3 regions of the Brenneria uluponensis genome follow, and region 1 is predicted to be linked to each of the others. Evidence: predicted binding sites of a transcription regulator. Region 1 holds the regulator's gene; each other region holds the start of a gene.
What was found. The regulator PhoB, encoded in region 1, activates phosphate uptake and scavenging genes when phosphate is short. The targets are predictions, from matches to a motif close to CTGTCATAAAACTGNCNNAT.
Positions count from the first base shown of each region.

Region 2: phnC (phosphonate ABC transporter ATP-binding protein) is a predicted target of PhoB. The motif match lies at 2,762-2,781, and genes of this name have one in related genera.
Region 3: pstS (phosphate ABC transporter substrate-binding protein PstS) is a predicted target of PhoB. The motif match lies at 2,094-2,113, and genes of this name have one in related genera.

Region 1 covers NZ_CP135917.1:3,667,759-3,675,452, forward strand. The annotation lists gene brnQ (branched-chain amino acid transport system II carrier protein) at 1-589, opposite strand, end outside; gene RS889_RS17085 (cobalamin-independent methionine synthase II family protein) at 1,076-2,182, opposite strand; gene phoR (phosphate regulon sensor histidine kinase PhoR) at 2,475-3,797, opposite strand; gene phoB (phosphate response regulator transcription factor PhoB) at 3,825-4,514, opposite strand; gene sbcD (exonuclease subunit SbcD) at 4,728-5,966, shown strand; gene RS889_RS17105 (AAA family ATPase) at 5,963-7,694, shown strand, end outside.
Region 2 covers NZ_CP135917.1:3,244,327-3,252,020, reverse strand. The annotation lists gene phnL (phosphonate C-P lyase system protein PhnL) at 1-266, shown strand, start outside; gene phnM (alpha-D-ribose 1-methylphosphonate 5-triphosphate diphosphatase) at 263-1,399, shown strand; gene phnN (ribose 1,5-bisphosphokinase) at 1,399-1,932, shown strand; gene phnP (phosphonate metabolism protein PhnP) at 1,932-2,681, shown strand; gene phnC (phosphonate ABC transporter ATP-binding protein) at 2,838-3,671, shown strand; gene phnD (phosphonate ABC transporter substrate-binding protein) at 3,730-4,659, shown strand; gene phnE (phosphonate ABC transporter, permease protein PhnE) at 4,722-5,585, shown strand; gene phnE (phosphonate ABC transporter, permease protein PhnE) at 5,582-6,520, shown strand; gene RS889_RS15185 (MBL fold metallo-hydrolase) at 6,627-7,685, opposite strand.
Region 3 covers NZ_CP135917.1:5,018,420-5,026,113, reverse strand. The annotation lists gene pstC (phosphate ABC transporter permease PstC) at 1-831, opposite strand, end outside; gene pstS (phosphate ABC transporter substrate-binding protein PstS) at 945-1,982, opposite strand; gene RS889_RS23390 (oxidoreductase) at 2,640-3,473, opposite strand; gene RS889_RS23385 (AraC family transcriptional regulator) at 3,630-4,541, shown strand; gene RS889_RS23380 (hypothetical protein) at 4,919-5,125, shown strand; gene glmS (glutamine--fructose-6-phosphate transaminase (isomerizing)) at 5,362-7,197, opposite strand; gene glmU (bifunctional UDP-N-acetylglucosamine diphosphorylase/glucosamine-1-phosphate N-acetyltransferase GlmU) at 7,528-7,694, opposite strand, start outside.

The sequences.
Region 1 (7,694 bases):
TAGTGAGATAACCATTAATAAACCCGCTGGAAAAAGGCACATGCTGATAGATATCAGTAGCCGGAATGGGAGCACCGACAGGCCACAGTAGCGCCGCCACACCCAATATCGTCAGAGCGATAATTTTTACCGGTGCCAGAATATGACCGACAGTATCCAGCAAACGCCCCGGATACAGGGAAATCCCGATGACAATCGCAAAATAGATCAGGCTATATATCAGTAGCGGTGTGGTGCCCTCACCCACCAACGGTGCAATACCTACTTCAAACGATACTGTTGCGGTACGAGGGGTTGCAAACAATGGCCCGACGGCCAGGTAGCATACCGTCGCCAGCACAACGCCGGCTTTCTTGCCAATCGGACTGCTCAAGGTATCGATACCACCGCCAACCCGTGCCAAGGCAATAATGGTTAGGACCGGTAGCCCAACGGCAGTGATCAAAAAACCGAGTGCGGCGATCCAGACATGTTCTCCCGCCTGTAAACCCACCATCGGGGGGAAAATGATATTCCCCGCGCCGACAAACAGGGCAAAGGTCATAAAACCCAATGCCATGATATCTTTGGACGTTAAACGATGACTCATAGTTATGTCGTGTTGCCTGTATAAACTCGCTAAAAAAGAAAAAACCGGGTAGAAAAATCAGCGACACCAGATTTTCATTCGGGCAATGTGCAGAATTATTGAAATAATTGATTGGCGTATATATCCATCATCTTTCAAGTTGCAGATGCGTTAGCTGTGCTCAGTTACCTGGTTGCCGTCTTCCTGCATCGTGCAATTTATTGGATATAGCCACAATGGGGGCTAAGTAAAGCGTTTATAGCGAAAAAATACAACACTTGATCTAAAAAGCAGAATATTAAACTAAATTTAATTGCTAAGATGACATATTGAGTTAATTTAGGACAATCGGCCAATACATGATTTGTGCATCATAAGAATATTTAGTGCAATAAAATCCCATTAAATACTTAGATTGTACAAAATAAAACCATAACTAAAACTTATAGAAATAAAAAACGCTGGCGAAATATGCCAGCGTTATAACAAACATAAACGGGTACTGAATCACCACACACGCTGGGCGATATCGACCACTAGTTTCAGCTTGTTCCACTGAGCTTCTTCGCTCAGGCTGTTGCCCTCTTCTGTTGACGCGAAGCCACACTGCGGACTCAGACAAAGCTGTTTTATGTCGACATATTTTGCCGCTTCAGCAATACGACTTTCTACATCCTGTACATTTTCCAATTCGCCATTTTTAGTCGTGATAAGCCCCAGTACAACTTGTTGGTGTCCCGGCTTGATATAGCGCAACGGCTCAAATCCCCCCGCACGCTCCGAGTCATACTCCAGAAAGAAAGCATCGACATTCACTTCACCAAACAGGGTTTTGGCCACCGGTTCATAGCCCCCTTCGGAAATCCAGGTCGAACGGAAATTCCCCCGGCAAACATGCAGCCCGATAATCAGATCGTCTGGTTTGCCAATCAACGCTTTATTCAGCACATCCGCATAAATACGGCACAGTTGTTGTGGATCTTCACCACGTTCACGGATTTGGCGCTTCTGATCGTCAGAACACAGATAAGCCCATACCGTGTCATCCAGTTGCAAATAACGGCAACCTGCATCATAAAACGCTTTAATGGCATCACGCCAAGTCTGAGCCAAATCGTCAAAGTAGGCGCCCAGATCGGGGTAAATGGTGCTATCAATAGCCTTACGACCGCCACGAAAATGCATCACGCTTGGACTGGGTATGGTCATCTTCGCCACCGCATCGCCCGCAATAGCGTTCAGATAACGGAAGTCTGCCAGCATGGGATGCTGTGGGTTGAAACTCACTTTACCGGTTACTTTTATGCCACGGGACTTGGTCTGAATACCGTTGAACTGAATGCCTTGCTCGGCTTCATAACGCTCAACACCGTTCAACCCTTCAAAAAAATCGAAATGCCACCAGGCACGACGAAATTCACCATCAGTCACCACCTGCAATCCGGTGTTCCGCTGCAACTCAACCGCACGCAGAATTTCCTGATCTTCTATGTTCCGCAATTGAGCGGCGCCAATCTCACCAGCCTGAAACTGCTCACGGGCCTGTTTAATTGCTGTGGGACGCAACAAACTACCGACCACGTCGGCACGAAACGGAGGAAGTGTTTGTGTCATGTTTTGCTCCTGACAGCCTGTTGACAGCGCAATTACTGTCACAGAGTTATAGTTTCATTATAAAATAATTACGCCGCTGTATTTAATGGACATCTAGACGGCTAAAAGTGGGAGCATCTTGGCATGAGTATTAATCAAGGACAAGGGAGTAATTTTCACATCACATGAAATAAATTCATCTTCCCGTGACAAATACTCATGAATGTATAGCGAGGTTGGGTACCGCAAACAACACCGAGCAGCAACAACGTAGCTGCGGCGGTGTGATAGCGGATTTCATCAGGTATTTCCGTCAGGCTAACGGTTTAGCCGTATTTTGGTTCAGGGCGGAAGACACTATCAACCGGTTTGGCAGGGTAAACATAAAGCGAGAACCGATACCTTCTTCGCTAATAACTTCCAGCTTGGCGTCATGATGGCCAAGGGCGTGTTTCACGATAGCCAGCCCCAGTCCGCTACCCCCGGTCTGGCGGGAACGGGCTTTATCCACACGATAAAACCGCTCGGTCAGGCGAGGTAGATGTTTGGGGGCAATACCTGGCCCGTTATCGCTCACCTGAAACTGTGCGCCCGACGGCGTCTGTTGCCAGCACACCTCAATACGGGTTCCCTTCGGCGTATGATTCACCGCGTTATACACTAAATTGGAAACCGCGCTGCGCAGCTGATCTTCATTACCGAACACTTTTAATTGTTCATTAACACGAAAAATGATCTCATGGCGCCCTTGACTCAGCGTCTCCGCTTCACGCTGTAACACCCGCAGCATCAGCGGAATGTCCACTTCCTCGCTCAGATCGATAGCGGTTGCCGCCTCGATGCGGGATAGCGTAAGCAGTTGTTTAACCAGACCATCCATCCGCCGCGTCTGCTCCTGCATGGTATTGAGCGCCTTTGCCTGTAAAGTGGCATCCAGCGATTCATCACTCATCATTTCCAGATAACCTTGTAACACTGTCAATGGTGTACGCAGCTCGTGACTGACATTAGCAAAGAAATTACGGCGGGCACCTTCAAGCTGATGCATTTGTGTCACGTCGCGAGCCACTATCAGCAACTGCCCTTCTGAATAGGGCATCACGCGGAACTCGACATGATACGAATTATTCAACAGCAACATCAGCGGTCCACTGAAGTCCCGTAACTGCATATATTCGGTAAATTCCGGATAACGCAGCAGATTGAGAATATTTTGACCATTATCCTCTGGCCAACGGAATCCCAGTAAATGCTGGGCTAGCCGATTACACCAGATCATGGTGCCTTCTTCTGTGGTGATCACTACCGCGTCAGGTAGTGACTCAGCGCCGCTGCGAAAACGTTTGATCAACAGCGCCAGTTCGCGTCGACGTCGACGGTTGCGCAACTGCATCTGATAGAGACCATAAAACAGCGGTTCCCAGCTCCACCGACCGGGAGGTGGCGTCATGCTGCGGTCAATCCACAGCCAATGAGAGAGTTTAAGCTGATTGTAAAAATTCCAGCATAAAGCCGCCAAAACAAAGACCAGAAGAAACCAGGGCAGATAACCAAAAATCAGCCCAAGCAACACAGCAGGAGTACAAAAAAAAGCCAGCTCCAATGCCAGCTTTTTCCAGGATAAACGTTCTAGCACGTTAGAAAATCTCCCAAACTAACGCTGTCAGTAACGCGTCGAGAAACGATAACCGGTTCCACGAACCGTCTGCACCATTTTGTCATGCCCACTGGTCTCCAGCGCTTTACGAAGACGGCGGATATGAACATCAACAGTACGATCCTCAACATAAACGTTAGTGCCCCAAACATGATTCAGCAACTGTTCACGACTATATACCCGTTCAGAGTGCGTCATAAAGAAATGCAGCAATTTAAATTCAGTTGGCCCCATATCCAGCGCGTACTCATCCGTCGTCACTCGATGTGAAGAAGGATCAAGGCTTAACCCGCGCATTTCAATCACTTCATCCACCGCCATGGGTGAAATCCGACGCATCACAGCCTTGATACGCGCTACCAGTTCCTTGGGGGAAAATGGTTTGGTAATGTAATCATCCGCACCAACTTCAAGCCCACGCACCCGATCTTCTTCTTCTCCGCGCGCGGTAAGCATCATTACCGGAATATCCCGGGTCAGTGTTTCACGTTTCATGTGCTTGATGAATTGCAGGCCTGAACCGCCAGGCAGCATCCAGTCAAGCAGAACCAATTCAGGGTATGGTTCAGTCAGCTGGTTTATCGCGCTATCATAATCTTCCGCCTCAACTGGCTGATAACCGTTCTGTTCCAGCACAAAGCACACCATTTCACGGATAGGCGCTTCATCTTCCACAACCAAAATACGTCTTGCCATCGTTAATCCTGCCATTAATCATCGCTATTAGCGTGCGGAATGCATTATGCGTCACTTTTGTGACAGATTTATGAACAGAAACCTGCCCCCGGGTCCACTCTTCTGGTCTGATTTAACCTGACGTAATTACTGCTATTCTTTGCGACAGCACTAAACTGACCACCTATAATCGCCGATGATAACTATTACATAACCCCATCAGCAGGGAGTTTCATGCGAATTATTCACACTTCTGACTGGCATCTTGGTCAATATTTTTATACCAAGAGCCGTGCCGCTGAACACCAGGCCTTTCTATGCTGGTTGATTCATCAAGTTCAACAACACGATGTGGATGCAGTAATAGTAGCAGGTGACATTTTCGATAACGGAACCCCGCCCAGCTATGCACGGGAGATGTATAACCGTTTTGTCGTGGATTTGCAGCACACCGGTTGCCAGTTGGTGATACTTGGCGGAAACCATGACTCAGTGGCCACGCTGAACGAATCCCGTTCCCTGCTGGCCTGCCTGAACACGCAGGTCATCGCCAGCAGCGATAACGATATTGACCGGCAAGTGCTGGTACTGAATAACCGTCAGGGGGAACCGGGTGCCCTACTGTGCGCCATTCCTTTCCTGCGTCCGCGCGATTTGCTAACCAGCCAGGCTGGCCAGTCTGGTGCAGATAAACAGCGAGCGCTGCTGGACGCCATTGCCGAACATTATCAGCACTGCTACCAGGTTGCCTGTCAGCGACGTGATGAGCTGGGATTACCCTTGCCCATCATTGCTACTGGTCACCTTACCACTGTCGGTGTCACGACATCGGATTCAGTGCGTGATATTTATATTGGCACGTTGGAAGCCTTTCCAGCTCAAATCTTTCCCCCCGCCGATTATATTGCCCTCGGACACATTCACCGCCCTCAACGAATCGCAAAGACCGAACACATTCGTTATAGCGGCTCCCCCATCGCATTGAGCTTTGATGAGTTGAATCACGAAAAATCCGTTTATCTGGTCACGTTTGACCAAGGATCACTCCACACTGTCGATACATTGACCATCCCAGAAACACAGCCGATGCAGTTGATCAAAGGCGATTTGGTAGAAATTGAACGTCGCCTGAACGGATTCAGGGAGTATCAGGGAGCATCGCCAGTCTGGCTGGATATTGAAGTCGCCACACAGGACTACCTGAATGACATTCAGAAACGGATTGAAGAACTGACGGTGGGGCTACATGTTGAAGTGCTGCTACTGCGCCGGGCGCGGGAACAACATTTACAAATGCTGATACAACAGGAAAAAGAGACACTGAACGAACTGAAACCAGAAGAGGTCTTCGAACGGCGCCTGGCGTTGGAGCCCGACCTGGAGACACCACGTCGACAACGGCTTCAGACACTGTTTACACAGGTCATGCATGACATCGAACAGGATGAACATCGGCAGGAGGACAAGGTATGAAAATACTCAGCCTGCGTTTAAAAAACCTCAACTCGCTACAAGGCGAGTGGAAAGTTGATTTCACCCGCGAACCTTTCGTCAGTAATAGCCTATTTGCCATCACCGGGCCGACCGGTGCTGGTAAAACCACACTGCTCGACGCCATCTGTCTGGCGTTATATCACCAGACACCGCGGCTGAAAGTGACACCCACTCAGAATGAACTGATGACGCGACATACCGCTGAGTCGCTGGCCGAAGTTGAATTTGAAGTCAAGGGTATTGCCTATCGAGCCTTCTGGAGTCAACGTCGGGCCCGTAATTCACCGGAAGGGAATCTACAACCACCGAAAGTCGAGCTAGCCCGGTGTGCCGACGGCAAAATTCTGACAGAAAAGATCAATGACAAGCTGGCAATGATTGCCGATATCACCGGCCTTGATTTCGACCGGTTCACCAAATCCATGCTGTTATCCCAGGGGCAATTCGCCGCTTTCCTCAACGCTGACGCCAACGAACGGGCAGAATTACTGGAAGAGCTGACAGGTACGGAGATTTACGGCCTCATTTCCGAACGGGTATTTGAACAGCATAAAGAAGCACAGGTTCAATTGGATACATTCCGCGCACGCGCCAGCAGCATCGAACTGCTAAGTGATGAACAGCGTGCGGAACTGGAACATCAGTTGTCAGCACGACAACAACGAGAGCAGTCACTGAGTCTACAACGTGATGAAATCCTCGCACATCAGCGCTGGTATGAAACACTGGCGCAATGTCAGCAGGCGCTCACTGCCACGCAACAGCAGCGCAGTCAGGTAGAGCAGATGCAACAACAGGCTCGACCACAACTGGAACGATTGGCGACAAGTGCGCCAGCGGAAAAATTACGCCCTCTTTATGATACGCAAGAACGATGTCAACGTGAAAAAACGTTACTGGCCCAGCACATTACCGACTTGACTGACCAATTGACCAACCAGCAATCCGTCATGGCTTTACTGAAATCACAAGCCGAAAAAGCGATAGTGGCGCAACAGGAACATGCCGATTACCGTCAGCAACAGGAAACCCTGATCAACGAACAAGTCCTACCGCTGGACCTCCATATCGCCACGCAACAGGAGCAACGCAACCGGTATCAGCACGCGCTAGAGCAACAGCGTAACCAACAGAAAGCCGCTATCGGCAAGCTAGAGCAATTACGTCAGCAGTATCGCCAAACCCAGGAACGGTTAAGGCAAATTGACATTTACCGACAGCAAAACCTGATGTATCAACACTGGGGAAGCCATATTCCGCTTTGGCAGGCCCAGTTCCCACAGCAACGAAAACTATTACAGGAACTGCTGATACTACAGGACAGACTTGCACAACAGCAGGAGCAGTCAGAACATCTGCAACGTCAGCAGGTAAAGCTAATCGAAAAACGTGATGCACAGCAGGCCGCCACCGGACGAGCGCAGCAGTTACTCGGGCAACATCAGCAACACCACCAGCAACAGGAACAACAGCTGCCAGTAACGACGCTTCAGCAGCAGCTTGTCCAACTCACCACTCAGCGGCCGCAACGGCAACAACTCTCGACCAGCACCACAGTCCTGCACCGATTGTCCAACCAGTATCAATTGTTGGATGCACAGCAACAGGACTCTCAACACCGCATCGAGCAGTTGGAAGCATTACAGTTACGACAACGTCAGGAGTATCAACGACAGGCCCAACACCTGATCGATTTAGATAAACGCT
Region 2 (7,694 bases), 420 kb from region 1:
CGTTGGCGCCGTCCACCTTTTCCGGCGGAGAGCAGCAACGGGTGAATATTGCGCGTGGCTTTATTGCGGATTATCCGGTGTTACTGCTGGATGAACCGACTGCCTCACTGGACAATGCCAACCGCGACGCGGTGGTGATGCTAATCGAAGCGGCACGTGAACGTGGCGCTGCCATAGTGGGGATATTTCATGATGCGCAAGTGCGCGCCAGAGTAGCCGATCGTCTGTATGTGATGGATCCGGTGATACAGGAGCCAGCGCTATGATTATCAATCATGTACGGATGGTTCTGGACCATGAGGTGGTCAGCGGTTCGTTGGAATGCCGGGATGGCGTGATTTGTGCGATTTCCGATACTCCCAGCCGGCTGCCGCAGGCACTGGACGGGGAGAATGGCTGGTTATTGCCGGGACTGGTGGAGTTGCATACCGATAACCTGGACAAATTTTTCATGCCACGCCCGAAGGTTGATTGGCCGGCACATTCTGCCATGAGCAGTCACGACGCGCTGATTGTCGCCAGCGGTATTACCACCGTGCTGGATGCAGTGGCGGTTGGTGATGTACGCGATGGCGGCCACCGGCTGGATAACCTGCAACGGATGATTGGCGCTATTGTTCATAGTCAACAGCAGGGTGTGAACCGGGCGGAACATCGTCTTCATCTGCGTTGCGAGTTACCACATGATTCAACGCTACCGCTGTTTGAGACGTTGATCGATACGCAGAATTTGTCGCTGGTATCCCTGATGGATCACTCGCCGGGGCAGCGTCAGTTCGCCTCGCCAGAAAAATACCGCGAATACTATCAGGGAAAATATCATCTGAATGATGATGAAATGGATGCGTTTGACGCGGATCAGCGTCGTCTGGCGGGGCGTTGGTCCCAACCGAACCGGTTGGCGATTGCCGCTTGCTGTCGTGAACGGGGTATCGCACTGGCCAGTCATGATGACGCCACGGCTGAACATGTCGAGGAGTCCTATGGGCTGGGCAGTATGATTGCGGAGTTTCCCACCACCGAAGTAGCGGCCCACGCCTCTCACCAATGCGGTATGCAGGTATTGATGGGGGCGCCGAATATTGTGCGCGGCGGTTCGCATTCCGGCAATGTGTCGGCGCATCATCTGGCTGCGTTGGGCCTGCTGGATATTCTGTCGTCGGACTATTATCCCGCCAGTATGCTGGATGCGGTATTCCGTATCGCCGACGATGACAGTAACCGATTCACTCTGTCACAGGCAGTGGCGTTGGTCTCTGCTAATCCGGCCCGGGCCATCGGGTTGACGGATCGCGGTCAGATTGCCGAGGGAAAGCGGGCGGACCTGGTGCTGGCGCATGCGCCGCATGGTCAGGTGCGGGTGCAGCATGTGTGGGCGCAAGGGCGACAGGTGTTTTGATGGCACGGCTTATCTGGCTGATGGGTGCGTCCGGTTCTGGCAAGGACTCATTACTAGCGGCTCTACGCCAGCAGGCACTGGATGACCTGCTGGTGGCTCATCGTTATATCACCCGTCCTGCCGATGCCGGGGGCGAGAATCATGTCGCTCTTAGTGAGAGGGAGTTTATCTGTCGTCAGGTCAACGGGCTGTTTGCGCTGCACTGGCAGGCGCATCAGCACTATTACGGTCTGGGAATTGAGATTGATGTCTGGCTGGGCCAAGGGCTGGATGTGGTGGCTAATGGCTCGCGGTTTGCCCTGCATCAGGCTCAGGCGCGTTATGGCGCACAACTGCTGCCAGTGTGTCTACAGGTTTCTACTTCGGTGTTGGCTCAGCGGTTGCGTCAACGCGGACGGGAGAGCGCTGCTGAGATTGAGCAACGACTGCGCCGTGCCAATAATGTGGTGCCGGCCGATTGTCAGCAATTGATGAATGATGGACCGTTATCACACACCCTGCTGGCATTTTGCCAACTGCTGGAGAAAACGTGATGGAGTTTACTTTTCTGGGAACCGGCGATGTTCGGCAAGTGCCGGTGTTTGGCTGTGACTGTCCTGCGTGTGTTCGGGCGCAGCGTGAATACCGTTACCGACGCGGTCCCTGTAGCGCGTCGATTCGTTGTGGCGACGAAACGACGTTGTTGGATGCCGGGCTGCCGCGACTGGAACAGCGCTTCAGTCCGGGCGAAATCAGTCATATAGTGCTAACCCATTACCACATGGATCATGTTCAGGGACTGTTTTCGCTACGCTGGGGGATCGGGGAGAAAATCCCGGTATATGGCCCGCCAGATATGCAGGGCTGCGACGATCTCTACAAGCATCCGGGGATGTTGGATTTTAAACCGTTTCTGACCCCGTTCCAGATGCTGCGATTAGGCGAACTTCGCGTGACACCGCTACCACTTAATCATTCGCGGCCGACATTCGGTTATTTGCTGGAAGATACTCACCAGACGCTGGCGTACCTGACGGACACGATCGGGTTGCCGACGGAGACGTTTCGTTATCTGAGCGAACGGGCGCTGACTCATCTGATTGTCGATTGCTCCGCCGCCCCTTGCGAACCGCCGCCCCGAAATCACAATGACCTGACCCGGGCACTGGCCATTCATGAGGCGCTTAACCCAGCGCAGACCTGGTTGACACACCTGAGTCATGAAATGGACAGTTGGTTAATGATGCATACCCTACCGGATAGAGTAGCTACCGCCGAGGATGGTCTGATACTGCATGCCTGATGCAAATTGGCGGTGTTTTACATCTTAATTGGCACCAATCATGACACGTTCTCCACTATGTTCATTTTTTAATCATTAATCTGTCATGAAGCTTTCATCTGTGATGCCCTTAATAGCAGCTATTCCGTTCACTGATTGACGAGATATGGCACAGCTATGACACAGGTACTGTTGGAATCTGAGACTTATCTGCACGTTCATTCCCAGCCGATTACACAGAAGAAAGTGCTGGAAGTCCGCCAGTTAAGTAAGGCTTATACGGCGCAGCAACGGGTACTGGATGACCTCAATTTTGATCTGCACAGTGGTGAAATGGTGGCGGTGATTGGCCGTTCTGGGGCAGGGAAGTCAACACTGTTGCATGTCATGAATGGTACGCTCCCGGCCAGTGAAGGCCAGATCCTGCACTACCGCGACAATGGCGATACACAGGACATCACACAACTCAACAGCCGCCAGATGCGGCAGTGGCGCAGTGAATGCGGGATGATTTTCCAGGATTTTTGCCTGGTGCCGCGGCTTGATGTGCTTACCAATGTCCTGCTTGGCCGGTTGAGCCAGACGTCCCCTGTTAAATCCTTTTTCAAATGCTTTTCTGATGAAGATCGTGCGCATGCCATCGGCCTGCTGCAATGGATGAGTATGCTACCCCATGCGTTGCAGCGGGCAGAAAATCTCTCCGGTGGACAGATGCAGCGTGTCGCCATCTGCCGTGCGCTGATGCAAAACCCCCACATTCTGCTGGCCGATGAACCGGTCGCATCGCTCGACCCCAAAAATACCCAACGCATCATGGATGTCCTGCGTCAGGTGAGTGACAACGGCATCACCGTGGTGGTGAATCTCCACTCCGTTGAACTGGTAAAAGAGTACTGCACGCGGGCGATCGGCATCGCTAAAGGACGCATTCTGTTTGACGGCCATCCCGCTGAGTTAACCGACGCTTTGCTTCACACTCTCTATGGCGATGAGATTAATCAACTCCACTAATAACGCCACTTTTGGCATGACCACTATCTTTGACATGACTACATATAGGCGAGAACCAATGAAAAAAATTGTTCGTTTGACCACGATGTTAGCTGCAATGTTTGCGGCCAACGCTTTTGCTGCCGATGCACCGAGAGAGCTTAACCTGGGTATTCTGGGTGGGCAGAATGCCACGCAGCAGATTGGCGACAATCAGTGCGTCAAAGATTTTCTGGACAAGACATTGAATGTGGATACCAAGATGCGCAACGCATCCGACTATTCCGGCGTAATTCAGGGATTGCTGGGCAAGAAAATCGATCTGGTGCTGAGTATGTCACCGTCAGCGTTTGCTTCGGTCTACATCAAAGATCCAAAAGCGGTGGATATCGCGGGTATTGCGGTGGATGACACTGATCAGTCTCGCGGTTACCACTCAGTGGTTATTGTCAAGGCTGACAGTCCCTATAAGAAACTGACAGATCTGAAAGGTAAGGCGTTTGGTTTTGCCGACCCGGATTCCACCTCTGGCTTCCTGATCCCTAACCATTCGTTCAAAAAGGAATTTGGCGGCACGATGGATAATCAGTATAACCACTTTTTTTCCAGCACCACATTCTCGGGCGGACATGAGCAGGACATTCTGGGCGTGCTGAATGGCCAGTTTGCTGGTGCGGTGACCTGGACATCAATGGTGGGTAATTATAACACCGGGTATTCCAGCGGTGCCTTTACTCGCCTGATTCGCATGGATCACCCGGATTTGATGAAACAGATCCGCATTATCTGGGAATCGCCGCTGATCCCTAACGGTCCGATACTGGTGAGCAATGCGCTGCCGGCAGCGTTCAAAGCCAAATTGATTGCCGCGGTAAAAACGCTGGATAAGCAAGACCATGCCTGTTTCGTGAAAGCGATGGGTGGCAAGCAGCACATTGGCGATGCCACGCTGGATGACTATAAAACGATCATCGAACTGAAACGCGAACTGATCAGCGGCGGTCGTTGACAGAACGGTGAATACAGGCCGCCACCTGGATGGGCGGCCTGATAACAGGCGATGACAGCATGTTGAACCCTGACTTTGAACACTATTACCAACAGATACGCGGGCGGCAGACGCGTGATTCCCTACTCTGGTCGTTGATGCTGGTTCTGCTGTATCTGGGCGCGGGTCATATAGCGGAATTTAATCCGCGTACCATTCTGGTGGCGTTTCCTCATTTTCTGGATTATCTGTCAGAGACGCTGCCGGTGCTGCACTGGAAGCTGCTATTGGCGGATGGTCATACACAGGGGTCGCTGGCCTACTGGGGTTATCGTCTGCCAATCCAACTGCCGTTGATTTGGGAAACCGTGCAACTGGCGCTGGCCTCCACTGTGTTTTCGGTGATGGTAGCGACAGTGCTGGCATTTCTGGCGGCCAATAACACGCAAAGTCCACCGGGGGTGCGTTTTACTGTCCGCACTCTGGTGGCTTTTCTACGTACCATGCCGGAACTGGCCTGGGCGGTGATGTTTGTTATGGCGTTTGGCATCGGCGCCATACCGGGCTTTCTGGCGCTGGCGCTGCACACTGTCGGTAGTTTGACCAAGCTATTTTATGAAGCGATTGAAACTGCATCCGGCAAACCGGTACGAGGTCTGGCAGCCTGTGGGGCCAGTGTCCTGCAACGTATGCGTTTCGGGATGTGGCCGCAGGTAAAGCCGGTTTTTCTGTCTTACAGCTTTATGCGACTGGAAATCAATTTCCGTCAGTCCACCATTCTCGGTCTGGTGGGGGCGGGCGGTATTGGGCAGGAACTCATGACCAACATTAAACTGGATCGTTATGATCAGGTCAGTATGACGATGCTACAGATTGTGCTGGTGGTCTTCGTCCTGGACGCGCTCTCCGGCAAGTTGCGCCGTCGAGTGGTGGAGGGGGAAAAATGAAGCTGACAAACCTGCCGCAGATGGAGTTGTCCGTAGTAAAACAGCAACACCACGAACTGTTTAGCATACAACGGCGTTACTTGTTCCGTTTGGGTCTGTTGGCTGTCGCTATCGTGCTCTATTACCTCTATTTTTTTGTCTTTTTTGGTATCAGCTGGGCACAGTGGTTACAGGGAAGCGGTGAAATTGGTCACTATTTCCTGCGTATGTTTGTCTGGCACGATTTTCTTAACTGGCCTTTTGGCTATTACTTGATGCAGATACTGATCACCCTTGCCATTGTGTTTGTCGGTACGTTGACGGCGACCTTGATGGCGCTGCCGCTCTCTTTTTTGGCCGCCCGCAATGTGATGATAACGCCAGTGCAACGACCGCTGGCAATACTGGTGAGACGGGTGCTGGATACATTACGTGGCATTGATATGGCTATCTGGGGGTTGATCTTTGTCCGCGCCGTCGGAATGGGGCCGCTGGCTGGCGTGTTGTCGATCATCATGCAGGACACCGGCCTGCTGGGTAAACTGTACGCCGAAGGTCATGAAGCCGTGGAGCGCTCACCCAGTCGGGGATTGACGGCGGTGGGGGCGAATAGCCTGCAAAAGCATCGCTTTGGTATTTTCACACAATCCTTTCCTACCTTACTGGCGCTTAGCCTTTATCAGATGGAATCTAACGTTCGCTCGGCCGCTGTCCTGGGCTTTGTGGGCGCGGGCGGTGTCGGCTTGGTTTACGCTGAAAACATGCGGTTGTGGAACTGGGATGTGGTGATGTTTATCACCCTGATTCTGGTCGTGGTAGTCATGCTAATGGATTACCTCTCTTCCCGGTTACGCCAGCGTTATATCATTGGTCTGCCCATTGCGTTGTATCAGGAAAAACCGTTTCTCACCGGGCCGCGTCAGACAGATAGCGCGCCGCCTTTAAAACCGCGCTGATCTATCAGGCTAGTCATTTTTTCGATAGTTGGTTTTGTGGTTTATCGGGCAAAACCAACGACTGGATAGATCATTGATGCATGCAGGAATACATCGACATCACGGGCTATTCCACCTGGGTTTCCTGTGAAGGCACAGCGGTTTCCAATACGCCATCAGCGTGCTGTACCCTCTCCCACCAGGCCGGTGAGACGGGGGACAGATGTTTGGTGGCAATCTCACCCAGTCGTGGGGTCAGCATAGTGAGCTGTCGCTCGCTTGCCAACTGGCTGGTGCGAATCACTGGTTCTGACCAATGATGGAATGAGAGGGTGAACATCCCCCAGTGGATGGGCACAAACACGTTTGCCTGTATATCCTGCACCGCCTGAATGGTATTTTCCGGCATCATGTGCGCATCCGGCCAGCGCCGGTCATATTGACCATTTTCCATGAAGGCGAGGTCAAACGGGCCGAAACGTTCGCCGATGTCTTTAAAGTGGGTGTCATAGCTGGAGTCGCCACTGAAAAAAATCCGTTCGGACTGACTCTGGATCACCCAGGAAACCCACAGAGTTTTGTTATGCGCAAAGGGACTACGGCCGGAAAAATGACGGGCAGGGGTGGCGGTGAATGTCAGATTGCCGTAGCTCAGGGTGTCATACCAATCGAACTCCTGAATGCGTGAGCGCTCAATCCCCCATTTCTGTAAATGTTTACCGACCTTGAGCGGCACGATGAATACGGTTTCCTGGTTGAGGAAGAACCTGATGGTTTTCTTATCCAGATGATCATAATGATCGTGGGAAATCAGGATGATATCCACTTTTGGTAGTTCATCCAGCGTTATTGCCGCTGGCTGGAACCGTTGAAACATAAAACTGAAAGGCGAAACGGTGGCAGAAAACACCGGATCGACAAGCATGATTTTCCCTTCCAGATTCAGCAGTAGTGTGGAATGCCCAAACCAGATAAATTTCAGGTGGTCTGCCGGTGTCAGAAAGGCAGTCATATCCGGTTGGATGTCGGGGAGTTTGCCAGCCGGGACGCGTGAGGCGTTATTGGACCCCAGTTTGAAGAGTAACGACAGGCTTTCTCTCAGACTCAGGCGCGGCGCGGTGGTTTTTCGAGGATTATAAAATCGCCCGGTTTCAGCAGAATAATGGTCAACGGTCTGGTTCGACATACAGCCTCC
Region 3 (7,694 bases), 1.4 Mb from region 1:
CTCTGCAAATTCATTCGCCAACGCAGAAGTAATACTGTTTCCCGGCATATACAGCGACGGGCTATTCAGCTGGTAGGTGTTACCAATGATAAACGTCACTGCCATCGTTTCTCCCAGCGCACGTCCCAGACCCAGCATCACACCGCCAATCACACCATTTTTGGTAAACGGCAGTACAATACGCCAAATCACTTCCCAGGTAGTACAACCGATCCCGTAAGCCGACTCCTTCATCATCACTGGTGTTTGCTCAAACACATCACGCATCACGGCAGCAATATAGGGAATAACCATGATTGCCAGAATCACACCAGCAGCCAGAATACCAATACCGAAGGCCGGGCCGGAAAACAGCACACCTATAAACGGAATATCGGAAAGCACATATCCCACCGGCTGCTGGAAATATTTGGCAAACAACGGTGCAAAAACAAATAAGCCCCACATGCCGTAAACGATACTGGGGATAGCGGCCAACAATTCAATAGCGATACCCAACGGACGTTTTAACCAGTTGGGCGCCAGCTCGGTCAAAAACAGGGCGATACCAAAACTGATCGGAATCGCAATAATCAAGGCAATCAGCGAAGTGACAATAGTGCCGTAGATCGGAACCAACGCACCAAATTGCTCGGCAGGTGCATCCCATTCCTTTGTCCACAAAAACGAAAAACCGAACTTCTGTATGCTCGGCCAGGATGCGATAATCAGGGAAACAATGATGCCCCCCAACAACAATAACGTTAGCAACGCAGACAGCCTTACCAGCACACCGAAAATGACATCTCCATGTTTTCCTGGCGGGGTAATAGCTGGCTTATATTCAGCCATACGACTCTCTTCTCAAAATAATAGGGGTAACCCCTATGAATTTCGGAGGCGGATCCCCCGTTTCCGGATTATCCGCCTCACGATTACCAGCAAATAACGATTGACCAACTCAATTAATAAATCGATTTACCGCTTTCGTCTTTAATCTGAGTTTTCCATGCTGCGCGAACCTGAGCAACCACTTCTTTTGGCAGAGTAGCGTAATCCAGCGCGTTGGCTTCTTTGCCACCATGGTCATACGCCCAGTCAAAGAACTTCATCACTTCTTTACCCTGTGTAGGTTTGGTTTGTACTTTATGCAACAGGATAAAGGTAGTGGAGGTAATTGGCCATACATCCGCCCCCTTCTGGTTAGTCAGGTCCTGAGCGAAAGACTTGCTCCAGTCAATACCTTTGGCCGCGTTACTGAATGACACTTCAGTCGGGTTCACAACCTTGCCATCAGCAGAAATCAGTTTGGTGTAAACCAGCTTGTTCTGTTTGGCATAAGCGTATTCTACATAACCAATAGCACCTGGCAGACGCTGAACAAACGCCGCGACACCATCATTACCTTTACCACCCAGACCGGTCGGCCAGTTAACTGTGTTGCCTGCACCCACCTTCTCTTTCCACTCAGGGCTTACTTTTGACAAGTAGCTGGTAAACACATAAGACGTGCCAGAACCATCAGCACGACGGACAACCGCGATATCCTGGTCCGGCAGCTTCGCTTTCGGGTTCAGTTTGGCAATTGCTGGATCATTCCATTTTTTAATTTTGCCCAGATAGATATCACCCAGGGTTTTACCATCCAGCGTCAATTCACCTTTTTTCACGCCCTGCACATTAACCGCCAGGACAATACCGCCAATCACAGTCGGGAATTGGAACAGACCTTCCTGAGCCAGCTTTTCATCTTTCAGCGGCGCATCAGACGCACCGAAATCCACGGTTTTTGCAACGATTTGTTTTACACCGCCTGAAGAACCAATTCCTTGGTAGTTTATTTTGTTGCCGGTTTCTTTTTGATATGAATCAGCCCATTTCGTGTAAACCGGAGCGGGGAATGTCGCACCTGCGCCGGTGAGATCAGCAGCAAAAGCGGAAACAGTCATCAAAGAAACGCTTGCCGCAACAATACTGGCAACAGTAGTACGCATCAGTTTCATAATCCCTCCTGTGGGATAATACTTTAAAAGTGTAGACCCGGAGCTTTGTTAATCAGAGTGTAGTTTGCAGGAGGGAAAATAGGACAATTAAGTGACATTAAAATGTACGTTATATTACAGTTTTATGACAAACAAGCCAATACATGAGGTTATGTGGAATCTGATTATGCAATAACAGCAACAAGAATCAGGTTGTGGCCCCATTATTCAGGGAGGAACACAATGAAAAGGCTCACTGTGACGATAAATTTTTTTTTACAGTACCGTACATCTGGTATTCAATAAAGCCGCATAACACACGGCTTTTACTACTTAACTCCGCTCTCGTTAATGTGGAGAGCCGTTTTTATCCAGCTCTCATAAAACGTTATTTCCAGCGATGAAAAATCAATGACGTATTGATGCCGCCAAAAGACAAACTCGAACTCGCCGAACCAAAATCCGTTATGCACCAGACGTCTTACCCCATATAAGTTCACACCATAAAAAATCCGTCCGGTAGTTACCCTATTTTCTGGGAACCATCGGACGGATGTTATATACCCAGCATCTTTCAAATTGCAGGTGCTTTTCCGCATTCATGCATCATAATGCTTAATAAATATATTTATATATATCAATAGGATAATCACTAAAAACAACTGTAGGAAAAATTTACTAACCGTCAGTTGAACGCGTTAGCTCTTCCCAAGCCTCAATTTCGGCTGCATAAGCTTTTAGTTTATCTCGCACCAGGCCGAGAGCATCACTTCCCAATAGTAAATGTGTCGGTGGCGCATCACTATTAATTATTGCCAGCATGGCACGCGCAGCTCTGGCAGGATCACCTAGCTGCTTGCCATTTTTCTCCTCCCGAGCCTGACGAATTGGGTCGAATATCGGGTCATAATCAGGGATTGTTCGAGGCGTCCTGACCATTGACCGCCCTGCCCAATCGGTACGGAAAGACCCTGGCGCGACAGCGGTCACAGTAATACCAAAAGGTTTGAGCTCCTTACCTAATGCTTCAGAAATCCCTTCCAGCGCGAACTTGCTGCCGCAGTAATAAGCAATACCGGGCATGGTAATGAATCCGCCCATCGACGTGATATTGAGAATATGCCCGCGGCGGCGTTCACGCATATAAGGCAGCAAAGCTTTGATCATCGCTACCGCACCAAATACGTTTACGTCGAACTGTCGTTTCATTTCGTCCAGCGTAGACTCTTCCATCACGCCTTCATGGCCATAACCTGCATTATTGACCAGCACGTCAACCTGACCGATGGTGTCTTCAATCTCGGCAACCACCCCGCCAATCGACGTGAAGTCTGTCACATCAAGAATACGGGCAAAGGCACGTGAAGGTTCGATCGCTTCAAAAGACGCCTTTGCCGATGCACTGCGCACGGTTCCCACGACGCGATGACCACTGCTTAACGCTTCCTGAGCTAATGCACGACCAAAACCGCTGCTGACGCCAGTGATAAAAATAATCTTGGATGATGTCATAAAAACTCCCGTTAACTAAGAGGGGTGTGCATAATATTCGCTATCATGGTCTTTTTTTAGACCATATATTCTCTATTTATTGCCTAATTATATGATGGTGGTTTCATGAGGGATCAAACGATAGCGCTCTCCGGCCTTGTTTCAGATCAGCAACACATGGTCAGCTTGCTTATGGCATTGGCGCCACAGGAAGGTTACAACCTGACCGCTCTTCCCGGCGTACGTTTCCTTCGCTCGGATCATCCTCTGGCGCGCACCCCTGTGCTTTACGATCCGGGTATTGTTATTGTGTGTCAGGGTTCGAAACGAGGCTATTTTGGGGATAAAACTTACGTTTATGACGAGCAGCATTATCTTGCCGTCTCAGTGCCGGTGCCCTTCGTAATGGAAACCGATGCATCACCAGAGCATCCGTTACTGGCTATCTATTTACATCTTGATTTCCAGCTGGCGGCCGAATTGCTGATACAGATAGAAAGGTACAATGTGGCGCAACCAGCGGCGACCCCCGAAAGCATGATGTCCAGCCCAATGGATGACGAGCTGAGAACCTCTGTGTTGCACTTCCTCGAAGCAATGAGCAAATCACCCGGTGCAGTTATACTTGGACCGGCATTACTGCGTGAACTCTATTACCGCATTCTCACCGGCGCTCAGGGTAATGCCATGCGTGCAGCGTTGGCAATGCATGGGCAATTCGGCAAAATAGGCAAAGCGTTACGCCGTATTCATGCCACCTACTCAACTCCCCTTAGTCTGAGCCAACTGGCTGACGAAGCAGGAATGAGTGTGCCGACCTTTCATAGCCACTTTAAGGCTATAACTCGCACATCACCCATGCAGTACGTGAAATCGACACGTCTGCATCAGGCCCGACTGATGATGGTACGACAAGGCGTCACAGCGGCAGTAGCAAGCCGATCTGTGGGTTATGAAAGTCCTTCGCAGTTTAATCGCGAATTTAAACGCTTATTCGGGTTGCCCCCAGCCGAAGAGACAAAACGGATGCGGGAGAACTTTGCGGTACCACCTGCGCATTTTGCGTCAGAATTTGTCTCTTCTCATTAGCTGAGAAATCGAAATTTATTAGCATCGTCGTGATGACCCATCAATCGCCTTTGTTCACCCGAATCCATTGCCACACCTTGCGAGTAAAGTCGGCTATGACGTGCAGGCATGTCGATTGAGCGTTGATGTCTAACAGACCTAAAAATGATTGTATGCCCAGTAGAGGCATACCGTAGATGACATTTGAAATCCTGGCAGATGAGCATACTCTTGCTCAGAGTTACATCAATTACAAATAGGCAGCGCATTGTCACATTAGACGTAAACGGACATACAGAGCCCCTCAGCTTTAAAACCCACTGACAGAACATGACGCTAGCACAGGCAAAATGCTCCTGTCATCCGATACAACGCAACAGTGGGGAGCCCGAGACAGGATGAAAATCTCAGAGACCATCACCGCCGTTTTTTTCCTTTTTATTTCCATCGGCGCTATGGCTGCCGTACCCACTTCTCATGCAATGGTAGGGGAATCAAGAAATCATAATGGGTTTAAATCGCATTTTAACATTGCCGACACCGCCGAAATGCCGGATGAACGTCGCGATGATCCCTGGCATGGCTCACATCTTACTTCATCGTAATCCCGTTTGAGATCTCTCAGAAAAGGGCATTTCGTGGCGTATTATCCACAGTTGATAATACGTTCCGTCTCCAAGCTCTCTCCCTTGTCTAATCAGGGAAACAATCACCGTCTCTGACAGTGACTATTTCGATTTAGGCATAAAAAAACCCGGTATGCTTTTTGAACAGCATAACCGGATTTTCCAGTTAACAACTATGTTGTCATTCCACAAACCTGACTAGCTTATTACTACACTTACTCTACCGTGACAGATTTTGCCAAATTACGTGGCTGATCCACATCAGTGCCTTTAATCAGTGCTACATGATAAGCCAGCAGTTGTAGTGGAACGGTATAGAAGATCGGCGCAATAACATCTTCAACATGAGGCAGTTTGATAAGCTTCATCATCTCGCTATCAGAAGTGAAACCAGCGGCTTCATCGGCAAATACATATAATTCACCGCCACGCGCCCGCACTTCTTCAATATTGGACTTCAACTTTTCCAACAGCTCGTTATTGGGAGCCACCACTACCACCGGCATATCAGCATCAATCAGCGCCAGCGGGCCATGTTTCAACTCGCCCGCCGCATAGGCTTCTGCATGGATATAAGAGATCTCTTTAAGCTTCAGCGCGCCTTCCATTGCAATCGGATACTGATCGCCACGCCCCAGGAACAAGGCATGATGCTTGTCAGAAAAACCCTCCGCCAGCGATTCGATCAGTTTGTCCTGCGACAGCATCTGCTCTATACGTGCTGGCAATGCCTGCAAAGCATGAACAATATCGTGCTCGATTTTCGCATCCATACCGCGCAAATGGCCAATACTCGCCACCAGCATCAGCAGTACCGTCAGTTGCGTGGTGAAAGCTTTGGTTGATGCCACACCGATTTCCACACCGGCTTTGGTCATTAACGCCAGATCGGATTCACGCACCAGTGAAGAACCCGCAACATTACAAATCGCCAATGAACCGAGGTAACCCAACTCTTTGGACATACGTAATGCCGCGAGGGTATCGGCTGTTTCACCAGACTGAGACAGCGTAATCATCAGGCTATTAGCGCGTACTGCCGGTTTGCGGTAACGGAATTCAGAAGCGATTTCCACATCACAAGGCACTCCCGCCAACGCTTCAAACCAGTAACGGGAAACCATACCGGAATTGTAAGACGTACCGCAGGCAATAATTTGAATATGCTGAACTTTCGCCAGCAGTTCATCCGCTTTTGGCCCTAATTCGGACAGATTGATCTCGCCGTGGCTGAAACGCCCCTCCAGGGTATTTTTAATAGCCATCGGTTGTTCGTAGATCTCTTTTTGCATGTAGTGACGGTAAGTTCCCTTGTCACCGGCATCGTATTGCACGCTGGATTCAATCTCTTCGCGTTTAACATCCTGACCTTGCTTATCGAAAATATGCACGGTGCGACGAGTAATTTCAGCCACGTCCCCCTCTTCCAGGAAGATAAAACGACGAGTCACCGGCAATAATGCCAGTTGGTCGGAGGCGATAAAGTTTTCCCCGACACCAAGACCAACCACTAACGGACTGCCGGAACGGGCGGCCACCATCACGCTGGGATCACGGCTATCCAACAACACCATTCCGTACGCGCCACGCAACTGAGGAATAACACGCTTCACCACGTCTACCAGTGAACCCCCACTTTGCTGCTGTTCCCAGTGAACCAGATGCGCCACGACTTCAGTGTCGGTTTCTGAAGCAAACCGATAACCACGTTTAACCAGCAGTTCACGTAACGGTTCGTGATTTTCGATAATACCGTTATGCACTACGGTAATGTATCCAGAAACATGAGGATGGGCGTTATCTTCCGAAGGCTCACCATGTGTAGCCCAACGCGTATGAGCAATTCCAGTACCACCGTGCAACGGATGTTCATCGGCTGCCTGAGCCAGAATCTGTACCTTGCCCAAACGGCGTAAACGGGTCATATGACCATCATTGTCCACGACTGCCAGACCAGCCGAATCATAACCGCGGTATTCCAGACGGCGTAGCCCTTCCAGCAGTATTTCTGCAATATCACGCTGTGCAACAGCGCCTACTATTCCACACATCTGTTGTATTCCTATAGAAGTGACATATTGTGTCACCAGAGATGTCTCTGACCTGATTATTCCGGTTTTTTCCGGGTTCCCCGAGCCTTGTAGAGTTGGGGATTATTATGTTTTGTCCTGTGTTCTATCGATAAAACACAGAACAAAACCGTCTTTATATCAAAACGTTGTTTAGTTGGTTATTGCTGCCGTTTTAACGCCTGTCCTCAGCAAGTATGGGAATGCATCAAAGATTGTCAGCGCTGCCAGAATGGATCCCCGACATCACGGGGATGACAAAAGAGCAAGCCGATAACAAAACCGATGAGGTATTCACAGCCATCGACTCGGTTATTTTTTCTTTACCGGGCGCACCCAACCAGCGATATGTTGTTGCTTCACCCGACTGATAACCAACTCATTCTCACCAACATTCCGGGTAATGGTGGTACCAGCACCTATCGTGGCACCTTTGGCTACGCTAACCGGCGCCACCAATTGAGTATCAGAACCAACAA